DNA from 2 places in the Lactobacillus johnsonii genome. Region 1 is predicted to be linked to the other one. Evidence: riboswitches for the same ligand, from Rfam matches in the RefSeq annotation. Region 1 holds a riboswitch; the other holds the start of a gene.
The links. A riboswitch is a leader RNA that binds a small molecule or an ion and turns the genes downstream of it on or off. The one in region 1 is predicted to bind fluoride.
Positions count from the first base shown of each region.

Region 2: another riboswitch for fluoride. It lies ahead of H0I41_RS06405 (Cof-type HAD-IIB family hydrolase); the one in region 1 lies ahead of eno (phosphopyruvate hydratase).

Region 1 is NZ_CP059055.1:947,193-955,612, forward strand. It holds gene H0I41_RS04445 (ATP-binding cassette domain-containing protein) at 1-1,533, shown strand, start outside; gene H0I41_RS04450 (ATP-binding cassette domain-containing protein) at 1,536-3,119, shown strand; fluoride riboswitch at 3,186-3,248, shown strand; gene eno (phosphopyruvate hydratase) at 3,324-4,610, shown strand; gene H0I41_RS04460 (MFS transporter) at 4,700-5,881, opposite strand; gene H0I41_RS04465 (nitroreductase family protein) at 6,060-6,542, shown strand; partial or broken gene H0I41_RS04470 (ATP-binding cassette domain-containing protein) at 6,607-8,184, opposite strand; gene H0I41_RS04475 (hypothetical protein) at 8,358-8,420, shown strand, end outside.
Region 2 is NZ_CP059055.1:1,336,545-1,344,964, forward strand. It holds gene H0I41_RS06375 (metal ABC transporter solute-binding protein, Zn/Mn family) at 1-727, shown strand, start outside; gene H0I41_RS06380 (alpha/beta fold hydrolase) at 772-1,548, opposite strand; gene H0I41_RS06385 (hypothetical protein) at 1,551-2,258, opposite strand; gene H0I41_RS06390 (DUF4097 family beta strand repeat-containing protein) at 2,370-3,587, shown strand; gene crcB (fluoride efflux transporter CrcB) at 3,642-4,001, opposite strand; gene H0I41_RS06400 (fluoride efflux transporter FluC) at 3,998-4,387, opposite strand; gene H0I41_RS06405 (Cof-type HAD-IIB family hydrolase) at 4,380-5,195, opposite strand; fluoride riboswitch at 5,284-5,346, opposite strand; gene glmM (phosphoglucosamine mutase) at 5,375-6,730, opposite strand; gene H0I41_RS06415 (CdaR family protein) at 6,755-7,723, opposite strand; gene cdaA (diadenylate cyclase CdaA) at 7,720-8,420, opposite strand, start outside.

The DNA.
Region 1 (8,420 bases):
ATGATAATACTTGCTGCTGTAATAGATACCCTTTCTCAGTATTTGATGACACCGGCATTTAATAATTTAAAGAATTTGAATTTTTTAGGCTTTGTAATCTTTATTGCTTTATCAAGGCTCTGTGATATTTGCCGGTTATTATTGGGTTCGGGTTCGGACTACTTGTACAGTAAACAGAGTCAAGGTTACTTACATCAAATAAGAAAAAAGATTAGCTTATATTTGTTTAAGAAGCAAATTGATGATACAGCATCAGTTCAAAATAATTTAGCTGCTAACTTGGATCAATTAACTAGAAACTATTTAAAGCCAATTAAAGCTGCCTTCTTAGATGGGTTAATGGTTATTTTTTCAATAGTAGTGTTATTTTCTTACAATTGGAGCTTAGTTTTATTAACGCTTATCCTAACTTTAGTTTCACTTTTGTTGCCAAAGGCATTTGAAAATATGAGTTCAAATGCCACGATTGAAGTCACTAAAAGAAATGAAAAACTTTTAAAAGCGATTTCAAACTGGATTAATGGCTTAGATGAATTAAGAAGATATAGTAGTTTTAGAATTTATTCTGACTCCATGAATCAAACTGCTGATAATTATAAAAAGGCTGCTATTCACCAAGGTGCAACTATTGCTATTGCCGACTTAGCTACCTCTATTGTTAATATAGGTGGACAGATAATCTTGATGATTCTGGCTGCATATTTATACTTTAATGGGCAAATAGTCTTTGGTGCCGTTATTACAACAATTCAATTTTGTTCAACAGTTATGAATGGGACTGCACAATTTGCTGCTCAGTGGAATCTAATTAAATCATCAAAGAAATTAAATGAAAAAATAACCTCCTTAGAAGGCGCGAGCGCACCTTTACAAAATGAGCATCAAGATAAAAAAGTAGCTAAATTACAGATAAAGGGCCTACAGCATCAATTTAAGAATGGTGAACTTATTTCTTATCCAGATTTAACTATTAAAAGTGGTGAAAAAGTTTTAGTAATAGGCGATAGTGGTAGTGGAAAATCGACTTTATTTAAGCTGATCTTAGGTAAATTATCACCAACTAGGGGCCAAGTGATTTTTGAAGATAAGAATGGTAAAGAAATTAAACTCAATCGGGATGAACTTGGATATGTAGCACAAGATAATACTCTTTTTCCTGATACTATTGAAAATAATATGACAATGTTCAATTCAAAGCTTGATGAGAAAGTAAAAAGAGTAGTTAAACAAGTTGAGTTTGAAAATGATCTTAAAAAAATCCCAGCTGGTTTAAAGCATGAAATTAATTTAGATGAAGGAAATCTATCAGGAGGACAAAAGCAAAAAATCGTTTTGGCAAGAGCAATTTTAGCCGGATCAAAATGGCTCTTTATTGATGAGGGAACAAGTGCAATTGACAGTAAGGCAACAAAGAAAATTTTGGAAAATTTACTTGATCAGGAAACTACTATTGTCATGATTGCCCATAATTTTAATGATGAGCTAGAGAACCTGTTTGATCGAAAAATCAGCTTGAAAAATGGAGGTGATTAGGGATGAGCTTTAAGGGATTTATCAAGACAAACTACCTTAGATTTATTTATATCAATTTTTTATCCATTATTTCTGGATTGGGCGCAATTGGTGCAGGATATGTCCAAATGTATTGGTTAACTTTCATCAAGAATAAAAACTGGATGGGAGTGTTATGGACAAGTCTTGCTATCGGAGTCTTATATTTAGCAGCCCAAGGCTTAATTTATTACATTCAGTTTGTTACTCGCATTCAAGAAGAGGAATATAATAAAAAAATTCGTAATAATCTTGCTAGTCATTACTTTAAGGACAATAAGTATCACAAAATAGCTGCGGCTCAAAATCAAATGACTAACGACCTTGAGATGGTAAGAGAAAATTATTTTGATTGGTACATTATCGTTCCTTTTTATGGAACAATGTTTGTTGGTGCTTTAGTTGCCTTACTCACAATTCATTGGCAAATTTTTGTTGTAAGTATTTTGATTGATATTGCATCTTACTATATTCCTAAACTTGTTCAGAAAAAGATGGAAAAGGCGACAACCAATGTTTCTGTTCAAAATAAACATTATTTAGATGTGTTGGAAAAATGGTTTTCTGGAGTTGAAGAATTACGTAGATATTTTGCTGGTGCCAAGCTATTTCAAGTTCAGAGCCAGGCAGCTAATAAGATTGAAAAAGCGCATGTTCATCAAACGGGTACCCAGCAAGAACTAATTGTAATAAATGGATTATGTAACTCAATAGGACAATTAATCCTTCTTTCTCTGACTGGATACATGATCACTCAAGGACAAGTACTTTTTGGTGCAATCATGTCAGTACAAAATTTTGCAGCTAATATTTCCATTGGCTTGCAACAAATGATCCAAGCATTGAGCTTTATGAAATCTTCTGAAGAACTAATGGACCAAATTAGTGGTGATTCTGCACCACTACAGAATAATTCAAATATTCAGAAGAAAAAGCCAGCTCTAATTTCTACTGAGAATTTAGCTTTAGCTTTTCCAAATGGTGAGAAGTTAAGTTTTCCTGATATTCAAATAAAATCTGGAGAAAAAATTTTGTTAACTGGGGATTCCGGAGCTGGGAAATCTACCTTGTTTAAATTGATCTTAGGTTCAATAAAACCGACACAAGGATCAATTATTTTTAAAGATAAAGATGGAAAAGAAATTAATCCTGATATGTCGAAGATTGGCTATATTCCACAAGATCCAAATCTATTTCCTGGAACGATTGAAGAAAACATTACTATGTTTAATTCAAAATTAAATTCTCAAGTAGAGCCTATAATCAAAGAGGTTAATTTCGCTAATGATATTTCTAAATTCAAGGAAGGATTAGAGCATCAATTAAATCTAGATAAACTAAATATTTCGGGCGGTCAGAGACAAAAAATTGTTCTAGCCCGGGCTAAAGTACATGGAAGTGACATAATTTTGATTGATGAAGGAACTAGTGCGATAGATCAAAAGGCAACCATGAATATTTTAAAGAATTTAGTTAAGGGAAAAGAGACAATTATTTTTATAGCACATAATTTTAATCAAGAGATGCGTGCATTATTTGATCGTGAAATTCATTTAGTTAAAGATTGACGATAAGTGGAATTATTTTGTATTATCTCTTGCATTTAAAAAGAATGCTGGTATGATGAAAGTGTAAATTGAATAGGTGATGACGTTCACCAATTAAACTGAGCAAAATCTAACGACGTCTACTTCCTACAAACTCTTTTTGAGTAGCGGGTGGTAGGGGTCGTATTTATTTTGCTCTTTTTTGTATATCAGGAGGTATTTGAAATGACTGTTTATGTAGAAAAAGTTAGAGCATTAGAGATTTTTGATTCAAGAGGCAATCCAACTGTAGAAGTTCATGCTTATTTATCTGACGGGACAGTAGCTAAAGCTGAAGTTCCTTCGGGCGCTTCAACAGGTGAAAAAGAAGCCGTTGAATTAAGGGATGGCGGCAACCGTCTTCAAGGAAAGGGAGTAACTCAAGCTGTTACAAATGTAAATGGTCCAATCAATGATGCTCTTAAGGGCTTGAGTCCTTACAATCAGGCAGAGATTGACCGGACAATGATTAAACTAGATGGAACCCTAAATAAAGCTAAATTAGGAGCTAATGCAATCTTAGGTACTTCAATGGCAATTGCACGCGCAGCAGCTAGGTCAAAAGATGAACCACTATATCGTTATCTTGGGGGATGTGAGTTAGAAATGCCACAAACTTTTCATAATGTAATTAATGGAGGGAAGCATGCTGATAATGGAATTGATATTCAAGAATTTATGATTACTCCTGTTGCTAAAAATTCATTCCGTGATGGTTTTGAAAAGATAGTTAACACATACCATGCATTAAAAGCTGTAATTGAAGAAGCTGGATTTGAAACTGGATTGGGAGATGAAGGTGGTTTTGCTCCAAACCTTAATAGTTCTGAAGAAGCCTTAAAGATGCTGCGAAAAGCTATTATTAAAGCAGGTTATAAACCTGGAAAAGACATTGCAATTGCTTTTGATGCTGCAGCAAGTTCTTTCTATAATACTGAAGATGGAAAATATCATTTCGAAGGTCATATCTGGAATGGGGAAGAAATGCTTCAATATTATGATAAATTATTAAAAGAATTCCCAGAGATTATTTCTTGCGAGGATCCTTTTGATGAAAACGATTGGGAGAACTTTGAAAAATTTACTGCTAAATTTGGCTCTACTCATCAAGTCGTTGCGGATGATAATGTATGCACCAATCCTAAACTTGTTAGAAAAGCGATTAAGGATAAATTATGTAACTCTATTTTAATTAAACTTAATCAAATAGGTACTATTACAGAAACTCTTGAAACAATTCGTTTAGCTAGAAAGAACAATATGACAACGATGGTATCTCACCGTTCCGGTGAAACAGGTGATACATTTATTGCTGACTTTACAGTTGCTACCAATGCAGGTCAACTGAAATCTGGGGCACCAGCAAGATCAGAAAGAGTAGAGAAATATAATCGATTACTTGAGATTGAAAATCAAATCGGTGTTGAAAATGAAAGATTGAATCATTTTCCAAATAATGTAGATTTTGATTAGTTAAAAGTTTGAGTGATAAAAAATACTGCTAAATCAAGGCCTAATAACCTTTAGATTCAGCAGCATTTTTTAGATTAATATTAAAGTATTTAATACTTATGTTTTAGATTGGCGTACATATTTCTAGCAATTTCAATTAAGGTTACGATTCCAAAGAAGATAGCTGAGGAAAGTAGAGCTTTATCTGAATTCTTAGCGATGATTGAAATAACAAATGGAGAAATTACAGCACCAATGTCCATCATAATTAAGCATAACGTAGTAGCAAGATTACTTAATTGGTCAGGAACACTTAAGGAGATAGCCTTAAAGATGTATGGCATCACAATTCCAAAACCTGCTCCAAGTACAATACATCCCACTACTAGCACATAGGTATTTCTTGCACTACTGATTAAGTAAAATCCAAGTGCATTTAAAAGCATACATAGAATCCATACCCACTTGTGTAGTTTAGTATAAAGCCAATTAAATGCGATGCCACATGGAATACCAGTAATAGCAATTATTGCTAGCATTAATGAAGCCATACTTTCATTTCCTAAATGGAAATCTACTATGAAACTAGGAAGTTTGTAAGCAAGAGCCATGTAGAAAATGTAAATTAGTAGGGTAAGAATACTAAGGTAAATAATGTTTGGATTAAAAGCTTGTTTTATATTAGAAAGAGAAAAATGTTTTCCAGAAGAATGCTTAGTTTTCTTAGGAACTTTAATAAAGTGTTCAAACATAAAAAATACGGGAATGGCAAGAATGTATACCCAGAAAACAGCGTGCCAAGATAATGTTACTAGATAACAAATAATAAAGGCAGAAGCGATGTAGCCCACATCGTTCATAATGTTTTGGAACCCTAATAGGCGATTGAGTTCAGTTTTACTATTTTCATAAATCATCATAATTAAACTTACGGCTAAGGAGTTATAAATCCCAATCCCTAAACCAAGTAAGATGCGGAGAATAAATATTAGCCAAAAACTATTAATAATTACTGGTAATGTTCCACAAATTCCAACAAGAGCTAATCCAACTAAAATTACATTTTTTCTACCAATTTTTTTAACTAGAAAAGGATTTATTAAAAGACCAAATATTTCTCCAAAATTGGGAATAGTAGTAAGTAATTCAACAGTAACACGAGGAATATTAGGGAATGCCTTTTCGATTAGAGGAAGAGCCGGGGAAATAACAGAGGGCATCATAATAAAGAGAGAAATTGCTAGTAAAGTGGCTTTAAATATTGGCTTAGATACCTCTTTTTCAATATCCATAATTATCGTCCTTTCTTTGACAATATTGCTTTCACCGTCATTCTAACAAAGATAGGTAGAAGAAGAAAAAATAACTATCAAAAGCTTCAATTAATGATCTTTTATTACAATTTCTCTATGAGAGAGTAAAATAAACTTATATAGATGGTAAATAGTTTCACCTTAAAAGGAGAAAATTATGAACGCAATTTTTGAAAGAGAAGCAGTTAGAAAATATACTGATGAAAAAATAGATGAAGAAAAAATTCAAAAACTAATTAATGCGTTTCAAGCTTCACCTTGTGCCATGCATCAAACGGATGTCATGGAACTTAGTGTCATTACAAGCCCAGAACTACTTAAAAAGATAGAAGATAATACAAACAATTCTTGTTACAATGCGCCACTGATATTTATGATTAATACTAAAAAGGACAGTCAATTTGGTGAAAGGGATGCTTCTGTAGCAGCTGAGAATGTAATGGTAGAAGCGGCAGATTTAGGTTTAGGATCAGTTTATGTAATGGGTGGAGTATTTGCACTAAATAAGTTTCCTGAACTTCAAAAAGAATTGGGAATGGATGAGGGTTATGAACCTACTGTGCTTGTGCCAATTGGTTATCCAGCCGACAAAGAACAAGTAGAAGATAGACGTAATCGTTATAAAGTGGTTAGAAAATAAGTGAAAATATAGTAAAAAGGTACAGTGACGCTATATATAGTGGCTGTACCTTTTTAACTATATTTTATTTACTTAAATCAATAATTTTATCGAAAAGTTTCTTTTCTTGATCAGAAATTTTATGGGCTACTTCAATTACTGCAAAGTTAGGATTAGTTAGAAGTGTTTTATGAATTTGCAATGAAAGTTTATTATCTAACGCACTGGTTGCTTCATCAGCAAGTAAAATTGGTCTTTTAGCTAAAATAGCTCGAGCAATTTCAATTCTCTGAATTTGTCCTCCAGAAAGATTATTACCATTTTGACCAACTCGATAGTCAAATCCTTTGCTGTCAATTAATTCTGTCAGTCCGGCTAATTGAATCGCATTCATTAATTCATCTTTTGAATATTTTTAACCTAAAGTTAAGTTAAAAAGTAAACTCCGATCAAATATAAATGGCTTTTGGTTGATATAACCGAAATATTCATGTGCTTTGTTCCAGTTATCTTCTATATGTTGATCATCGATAATGATTGAACCAGAAGTTGGAGTAAGCTGTCCTACTAACAAGCGTAAGAGAGTAGTTTTACCAAAACCACTTGGAGCCATTAGTAATATTTTTTCGTTCTTTTCAAGCGTAAAGGATACATCGTTTAAAATTGATTTATCATTCACAATATATGTTAAATTTTCAATCTTTAATTGATTGAAGGATAAAAAAGATGAGGTAGGGGATGTATTTTTTGAGTGTAGTGCCTTTTCGATTTTGTCCCAGATTGGTTTAGTAGAACGTATTTGGTTAATCTGATCAAAAATCATTGTAATTGGATTAATAAAGTCATTAGATAATTGAACAATCATGACTAATGTACCAGCGCCAATTTGGCCATTGAACATTAGAATGGCCCCAACTAAAAATGGAACGATAAAGCTGAAGATATCTGCTATTGTAATAATTAAAGTAGAAATAGCTCCCTGGGTATAGTTCAAAGAACGCAATGCATTCTCCATTTGTTTTGCTTGTTTGATTACATAAGAAACAAGCGGCATTTCAACATCATAGAGCATCGCTGTTTTCGAACCATTAATAGCATCGGTAACGGCTTGAGTGTATTCGGCATTTTTTTCTTCCCAAATGCTAGCTTTATTTTGAATATCTTTTACAAATAATTTCTGAATAAGTCCTGGAATAATTGTAGTAATTACAAAAATTATCGTTAATAGCCAAGAATTTAATAATCCAACAACAATTGAAATAATAAAAGCTGTAGCTTCTGAGATAATCATTAATTCGTTTGTGGTTTTAAGTAACTCAATTTGCTTTAGGTCATTAGTCATTAAATTAAGACCCTCTTTTTGTGAATCAGCTTGTTGATTTACTAAGTAGTTGATAGTTTTATCCTTGAGCTTAATATTAGTATCCCGTGTAATATCGAAACGTAAATAACGATATCCAAAATTTAAGAACATAATGATAATTAAGGTAAGAGCTCCAAAAAGAGCAATAAAAATTAATTGATTTAATGTACCACGATGATATTGCGCACTGTTCAGCATTATCTTCGTGACATAAGCGATGACGACATTACCACAAGCACTTATGCAGGCTAAAAGGGCATAAAGTGCTAGCTTCTTTTTATTAGCAAACTTTAAGGACATAATATACCTTTCTAGACCCCATCAAAGTGACTTATTTAGTCGTCTCTTCTTTGATAAGAATAATATTAGCACACTTTATTAAATTATGAAAATAAAATTATAAAAAGTATTGCAAAAAATGTTATAAATTATTAATATAATCAAAAAGTTTGTTAATAGAAATAGGTGAAAAGATGAATACTTGGATAGATATGCATACCTTTATTCCATATTTATTTGCTTTTTTGTTTTGGGGC
Region 2 (8,420 bases), 390 kb from region 1:
TGGTAAAGCAACTGCTATTATTACTAACAGTGCTACTGATCCACATGACTTTGAACCCACAACTGCAGACGCAAAAAAAGTTCAAAATGCAAAAATTGTTGTTGCTAACGGTTTGGGCTATGATTCTTGGCTTCCTAAGCTTGCTAAATCAACTAATAAGTCTGCTGTTTTAGTTGGCGAAGATTTAATGAATCTAAAAAATGGCGCAAATCCGCATATTTGGTTTGATTTAAACATGCCTAAAAAATATGTTAACTATTTAGTTGAGCGACTCTCTAAAATAGACAAAAAACATGCAGCTTACTACAAAGAAAATGGGAAGGAATATCTTGCAAAAATCAATAAGATACAAAAAATTGCAGATTCTATTGATGGTGCAAAACAAAAGCCAGTATATGTCAGCGAGCCAGTGTTTGACTATGCCTTAAATGCTACTCACTTTAAGATTGGTGATAAAGCTTTTGAAGAAGCAATTGAAAATGAAACAGATCCAAGTGCCAAAATTATTCATCAAATGAACCAAACAATTAATAATCGTGGAATTTCTTTCTTTGTTAAAAATTCTCAAGTAAGCAGTTTAACTGTTAATAATTTTGTAAAAAGAGCTAAGTCAAAAAATATTCCAATCTTGCAAGTTCGTGAAACCATCCCCAACAATACAAGTTACATAAAATGGATGACAGAAAATTATCAGAATTTAGCAAATATTAATAAAAAACTAGACTAAGTTAGTTTATTAAAAAGAGGGCCTCTAATACGAGACCCTCTTTTTTACTTTAAAATATCTTTTAACTTTATATTAAATTGCTGTGGAATTTCCGCCATAATTACATGTCCCGTCGGTGACATAATAAAGCTATTTATTCGGCTATTCTTTTGTTCAAGCTTCTTTTCATATCCCTCTCGATAATAAGGACTTTCCTTTGCAACAAAAAAAGTAGTTGGAATTGTTGTTTTTTCTAAAACTCTTCGCCAATCTAATGACATATGATTTTCAAGCAAATCTACATTATCTTTTCTATTAAATGGATTGGCTTTCTTGGCCTTCATTAACTTAGCATACACATTATCATCCAAGCCATTATATGTTTCATGAACCCGTGGCCTTTCTTGGCATTTTTTTAAATAATTTTCTTTTGTATAATCCATAAAGCCATATTTCCAATTTTCATCATTAAGCATTTTAGGTGACTGATCTATTAACAATGCTTGTTTAACCAGCTTTGGATTATTTTTCATTAAACAAAAGATGATAGAAGCGCCCATTGAATGTCCCATAAAAATAGCTTGTTTGATTTTCAAAAATGATGTCAATTCATTCAAATCTTGTGTCAAACGTTCGATAGTATGACCTTTTTCTGTTCGTTGGCTTTTTCCCATATTTCTGTGATCATAAGTTAAAACTTGATACCCTAATTTATTTAAAAATGGGACTTGTGCTGACCATATTTCTTGATAGGCTCCAAAGCCGTTAACCAAAACAATAGTTTTTCCTTTTCCCGTTAACTGGTAATTAATTTCTACATTATCACTTGTCTTAAATAGCATTTTTATTCCTGCTCCTGCTTAATTTTAATAAATAGACAGCCTACAGCCGCAATAATTGCGGTAATTAAAGCTTGTGTTAATCCACTGCTTAGGCTTACATTAATTCCGCTATACACACTTTCATGCAGCGAACTCGTGGCAATCTGGGCTGCATAAGATAAAACACCATATGATCCAATAGCCGCAATTAAAAGTGGAATAAGGGCTACTTTTTTTCCAAACAAAGCTAAAGCCATTGCCAAAATATATAGTCCAATCAACAAGAAGTAAATTAAATGATAAATCTCAGCAGCCTGTTTTACCGAATCAGAATTTTGCCTCAACTGTTCATTTACCAATTGTAATATGACTTGATTAAAAACTTGCTCCTGCTGCGTATCATTCTTTAAATTCAGATCAACATCCGTTAACTTATCATTAGCCAAATAATTGGTGCTTAATTGATTTAATCCTTGATAAGATGTCTTTAATTCGATATTTTTAGGCAACTGCGACAAGAGTGTATCTTCAATACCTGAATCTTGCAGAAAACTAACACCCATTTGTAAATCACTATTATTTGCTTGATCAACCACCTTATTAATAGAACTTTTTACTAAGCCGGCTGTGCTGTCTACTTTTAATTCTACGGGACTAGTTAAAGTTAAACTCAATGATATATAGATGAGCCCAACTACAACCAATCTCCAAATCCATTTTACAAATTTCAATTTTTTCTCCTAATGAAAATTTTAAGATTATTTTTTACACTTAATAAAGTAAATCCATAGATTTTTTAGTGCTATATAATAAAAGTGTAACAAATATCAAAGGAGTTCAGCATGATTGATGAAAAACTAAAAGAATTTTTCAATAAATTTCCTCATATTAAAGAAAATAAGCCTTTACAAAATACTTTAAGTAAAAAAATTAAAAACTTAATAAAAAAAGAAATTCAGCATGGTGCCAGTCAATTTGAAGCAGAACAAAAAGCACTTTTAAATTTAACGGATCTTGATACCATGCTTTCTCAACTAAAATCTTTAGAAGAAAATGACTATGTAAAATATAATGATTTTTTCGCCAAAATTTTCGATTCAAAACTAGTCAATGAACTAAAGATAAAATTAAATCAAATTGATGAAATTCATCTTAACTATCGCTTGGGTGATATTTTAGTTTTACCAACCAATTCTTCCCAACTAATCGTACATGACTTTATGTCTCGCGATATTAAAAACCTACACTCAACAGTTGAAAAAGTTGGAAATGTTTTAAAAATTACCCAAGGCCCTCGCAAACTAGTTGGTATTTTTAAAAATAAAACTTTGCTATTTTTACCTAAAGAGTTCACTGGTTTTCTAACTATTCGCAGTCAAAGTGGGGATGTCTATATTAATAAGATTTCTAATTATTGTATGGTAGATGTAACTGCGGTTTCAGGAGATTTTCTATTAGCTCACTCTACTCTTAAACGAGTACAAGCAGACTTAAAATCCGGAGACATTGTCATTTCTAATACTTCCGCTAATGTCTTTCATGTTAATGGTCACTCAGGAATGCTGGACAGTAATGATGTGAATGCAAAAGAAGAAATATCTTATCACACAATCAGTGGAAATATGGAATTAGAAAATATTAATACTAAAAATTTTTTTGTGGATACTAAAAGTGGCAAGATCGCCGTAAATGGGCTTACAAGTGAGAATATAGATTTAGTAACCGATACCGGATTAATGCTTCTAAATAATCTTACTGGAGGTGGTAATATTAAATCTGATATGGGGAAAATTAACTTATCACTGGCTGAAAAGTCTAAATTTAATTTATCAATTCAAAGTAAAGTTGGTAATATATCGGTTAATGTCCCACCGGCAATATTTTTCAAATTCAAAATTAATACCAAAAAAATTGGTCCAACTGATTTTCCTCTTGATGCCATTATTTACGGAAACGATGATTACGATAAAATTGAAGGCTATGTTGGTAAGGAAGATTCAACTAATTTAATTGATATTTCAAGCAAAGTAGGAAAAGTTTCGATTAAAAATCAAAATTAATAACTATCAAAAAAAGAATGTATCGGAATCTGATACATTCTTTTTTATTGAGATCTAAATCAAAGTATCTACTTTATATCCTAAAAATACTAAAATTAAGCCACCACCATATGATAGCAATGCATATAGGGTGAATACACTGTAATTACGATCTCGCCAATGAGACAGCAATTCAACGTTTAACGTTGAAAATGTTGTATAACCGCCTAATACTCCTGTTCCAATCAAAGCATAGATAAAGGGTGAGAATTTACGAGAAAAAATAAATCCCAATAAAAATGCTCCTGTAAGATTTATTAATAGCGTTGCGTACGGAAATTTCTCAGACCAATGTTTTTTACCATAGTTAGTAATGCCATATCTTAAAATTGCTCCCCAAATAGCTCCGAATCCGGCTGTTAAAACTGTTATCATGCTTTTTCTGCCAACTTTCTACCTGTTCTTTTACCTACTAACATTCCCAAATAAGCAAATAAAAAACCAATAAAGATCGAACTAAAGAAATAAATAGTTGCTTGACTATTCATCCCACTTTCTAATTGCTTAAGAGTATCTAAATTAAAACTTGAAAAAGTAGTAAAGGAACCAACAAATCCTGTACTTAGTCCAGTAACTAGCCAATCTCTTCCTTCTCGGTATTCAACAAAAAAATAAGTAAAAAATGCTAATAAAAAGCAGCCGATAATATTAGCAGTCAAAGTTCCAGTCTGTGACCAGATTAAATTTAAATAGGCTCGCAGTCCACCTCCAAAAAAAGCAAAAATCCCTACACTTAAATAATTTTTCAATCGTCTATTCATTAAAAACCAGCCTTCTTAATGCATACGCTATTCCGTCTTCATTATTTGTTTTAGTTATAAAATTAGCACGCTTTTTTATCTCAGAAACCGCGTTTCCCATAGCTACTTTATAGAATACCGGCACATCAAACATAGAAATATCATTAGTTTGATCACCAAAAATCATTACTTCATCTTCTTTTAAATTTAGTTTTTTAGCTAACTCTTTTAACGCATTTCCTTTAGATGCATGCTTAGAATTAATCTCAATCAAAGTTTCATCTGAAGTTGAGACATTATATCTTTCAAATACTTCCTCTGATAAATTCCCATAAATATTCTTCATTTCAGCTGGAGATCCTGAAAACATTGCCTTAGTAAATTTAATATCTTCTGAAATATCTTTTAGTTCAGAAACCTCTATTGGCATTCTTGTTAGCCAACTTTCACGTGATAGATAATAGTTAATAAAATGATCTAATGTAATAAACTTATCTCTTACTTCAATATGAAAATTTGCTTGTAATTTATCAGCAATCTTTTCAAAAAAGATAAAATCATTATAGCTTAACAGTTCTTCAACGATTGCTTTTCCTTGAGAATTTAACACTAAAGCTCCATTAAATGCAACCACATACTGAGTAGAATCCTTTAAGTCCAATTCATTAAGATAGTCCTTAATACCTGGAAATGGTCTACCTGAGCAAGGAACTATTTTTATTCCCATCTTTGATGCCTTTTGAAGTGCTTGCTTGGTTTTAACACTTATTTCTTGTTTATCATTTAATAATGTTCCATCAAGATCTACAGCAATTAATTTTATATTCATTAGCTTTTCTCCTTATGTAATCGGTTACTCTCCTTTCTATTATACAAAAAATGCATAAAAAAAGACGACACTACCTCCCTGTTGATCCAAGAAAGTAGGCGTCGTCAGATATTAATCGGTTAAATTGGTGAACACCATCACCATATTAAATTTTAAATAAAGCCAAAAATAATTAGTTTTTAGTTTGAACCCATTTCTTCTTCAACAACCTTAGCAACTTCTTCACAGTACTTGTCAGCTAATTCTTGTGTTGGAGCTTCAGTCATTACACGAAGCAAACTTTGAGTTCCAGATGGACGAACAAAAATACGTCCTTCATCACTTAATTCTTTTTCAACCTTTTCAATGGCTTCAGTAATGCGTTTATGTTCTTTCCAGTCTTTTTTATTTTCAACAGGAACATTAATTAAACGTTGTGGGTATTCTTTAAAGTCACTCAATAATTCACTGAGGGATTTACCGGTATCCTTCATTACATATAATAAATGTAATCCCGTAAGCATCCCATCACCTGTGTTGTGGTAGTCGCTAATAATAACGTGACCTGATTGTTCTCCACCAAGATTATAACCATTAGCTCTCATTTCTTCTGAAACATAACGGTCACCAACTTGTGTTCTTATATTTTTAAGACCACGTCTTTCCAAAGCCTTTGTAAAACCAAGGTTACTCATTACAGTTGTAACAATTGTATCTTTCTTTAAGCGACCATGATCAGCAAGATATGAGCCAATAACGTACATAATGTGATCACCGTCAACTTCGTTCCCATTTTCATCGACAGCAATACAACGATCAGCATCCCCATCAAATGCTAAACCTAATTGAGCACCTTGTTTTACAACTTCTTCTTGTAATTTCTTAGTATGAGTTGCGCCCACATGATCATTAATGTTTAAACCGTCTGGATGAGTTGCAATGGTAGTAAAGTCAACCCCCATATCAGCAAATAATCTTGAAATCAAAGCACTAGCAGCTCCATTAGCGCCATCTACAACAACTTTAATTCCACTTAATTCTTCTGGTAAAGTATTTTCAATAAATTGTAAGTACTTAGAAGCTCCTTCATGGTAATTTGTTACAGTTCCTAAACCTTCTGCAGAAGGACGTGGAAGCTTATCTTCAGGTGCATCAATCAATTTTTCAATTTCTTCTTCTTTAGCATCAGATAATTTTAAACCATCACTACCAAAGAATTTAATTCCATTATCTTCAACCGGATTATGTGAAGCTGAAATTTGAACACCAGCATCTGCACCTTGTGCACGTACTAAGTAAGAAAGACCAGGAGTAGTAATTACACCAACTTCTAAAACTTCAATTCCGACGGAAAGCAAACCAGAAATCAATGCATACTCTAACATTTGTCCAGAAATACGTGTATCACGAGAAACTAATACCTTAGCTCTTTCTCCATCCTTTTTATCCTTAGTAAGAACGTATCCTCCATCACGACCTAATTTAAAAGCCATCTCTGGAGTTAAGCCAGCATTAGCAACCCCCCGTACACCATCTGTTCCAAAATATTTAAGCATAATTTTTAACAACCTTTCCTTGTTTTATTCTTTTTTAGCAGTAGTATCAGTTACTTTTATATGAACTGGTATCACTGATGGTGATGCCTTAACAACGCCATCTGGCAATTTAAGTGCGACATTTTTCGTAATGTCATGGTTAATACCGCTTAAATCAACCTTTAAAGGAAGAGACGTTATTTTCTTGAGCGTATTTTCATCACCATATATCTCAATATTTTCTTCCTTTGCAGTTAAAGAATAAACATGAGTCGAAGATTCATTCTTCGAAGTTACATTTATTTTAACCTTCTTCTTAGATAAGCTAATTGGGATAGTAATATATGCCGTTACTGGATCCATAACGACGTTAAGCTGATGTCCATCTTTATCAAGTGCTACCAGCATTTCTTCACGTTCAAATGTGCTGTCTATTCCCTTTGGTAAATTTGCCCGAGCTACTACTCGATCAACTTGGTTAACTTCGCTTTTAGCTCCAGTAATATTAACTACTTCTGGATCACTTTTAGCAGTTCCAAGATTATACCCATGAGCTACAGCACTCTTATTATACTCTATTTGTACAGGAAGAGTACGAGATTTTCTCTTTTGAATATTTACGCGTACTTTACTTGGGCTAATATTATAAGTTAATTGACTACTTAAACCATTTACCTTAATTGGTACAGTATGCTCTCCTGTTTTTAAATGGCTTAAATCAATGTAGACACGGAAGTTTTGAGTATTAATAGTAGATGTAACTAAAGCATTCGATCCCTCTAAAGTTAAATTTACTTTTTCAGGATATCCCGTTACATAGTACTTATCCGTATTAACTGAAACTTGTAAGGGTACCTTAATTACCTGGGTTTTAGTTGCAGTTTTTAAGGTTTCTTCACGTCGGCCTTGAGTAACATAACCTTGCTGATTAGATGCTACATAAACAGCTAATAAAATAGCCAAAATCAAAGCAATAATTCGATAGAACCAAGGTTTATCAAAAAACTTTTTCATTTTTTATTTGACCCCCAATTCCAAACATGATTTACAATTCTTTGATACCACTTTGGCTTTTCTTCTTCCTCTTTTGGAACTAATTGAGCATTTAAATATTTCAAATATTCTTCTCTAGTTAGATCAAGCATAAACTGGCTATTACGAGTAATAGTTACTCCACCGGTTTCCTCTGAAACAACGATAGTAATTGCATCGGTAACTTCTGAGATACCAACAGCTGCACGGTGACGTGTCCCAAGTTTTTTAGGAATCATACTATTATCAGAAAGAGGTAAATAAGCTGCAGCAACTGCTATTCGATTATTGCGAATAATTACGGCACCATCGTGCAATGGCGTATTAGGTATAAAAATGTTGATTAATAATTCACCAGTGATATCAGCATCAATTGGAATACCGGTTTCAATATAGTCCTCTAGTCCTGTATTTTGTTGAATCGTGATCAAAGCACCAATTCTTCTTTTTGACATATACTGAATTGCTTTATCTAATTCTCCGATCATCTTTTCAGCAGCTTGCTTTTCAGTCATTGTAGTCCCACCAAAAATTGGTGATCTACCTAAATGCTCTAAGCCACGCCTAATTTCTGGCTGGAAAATAACAATTATTCCAATTACTGACCAAGAAAGAATTTGATCGACAAAATACGTTAACGTATGTAAATGTAACAACCCAGCTACAATTCTGACCAGAA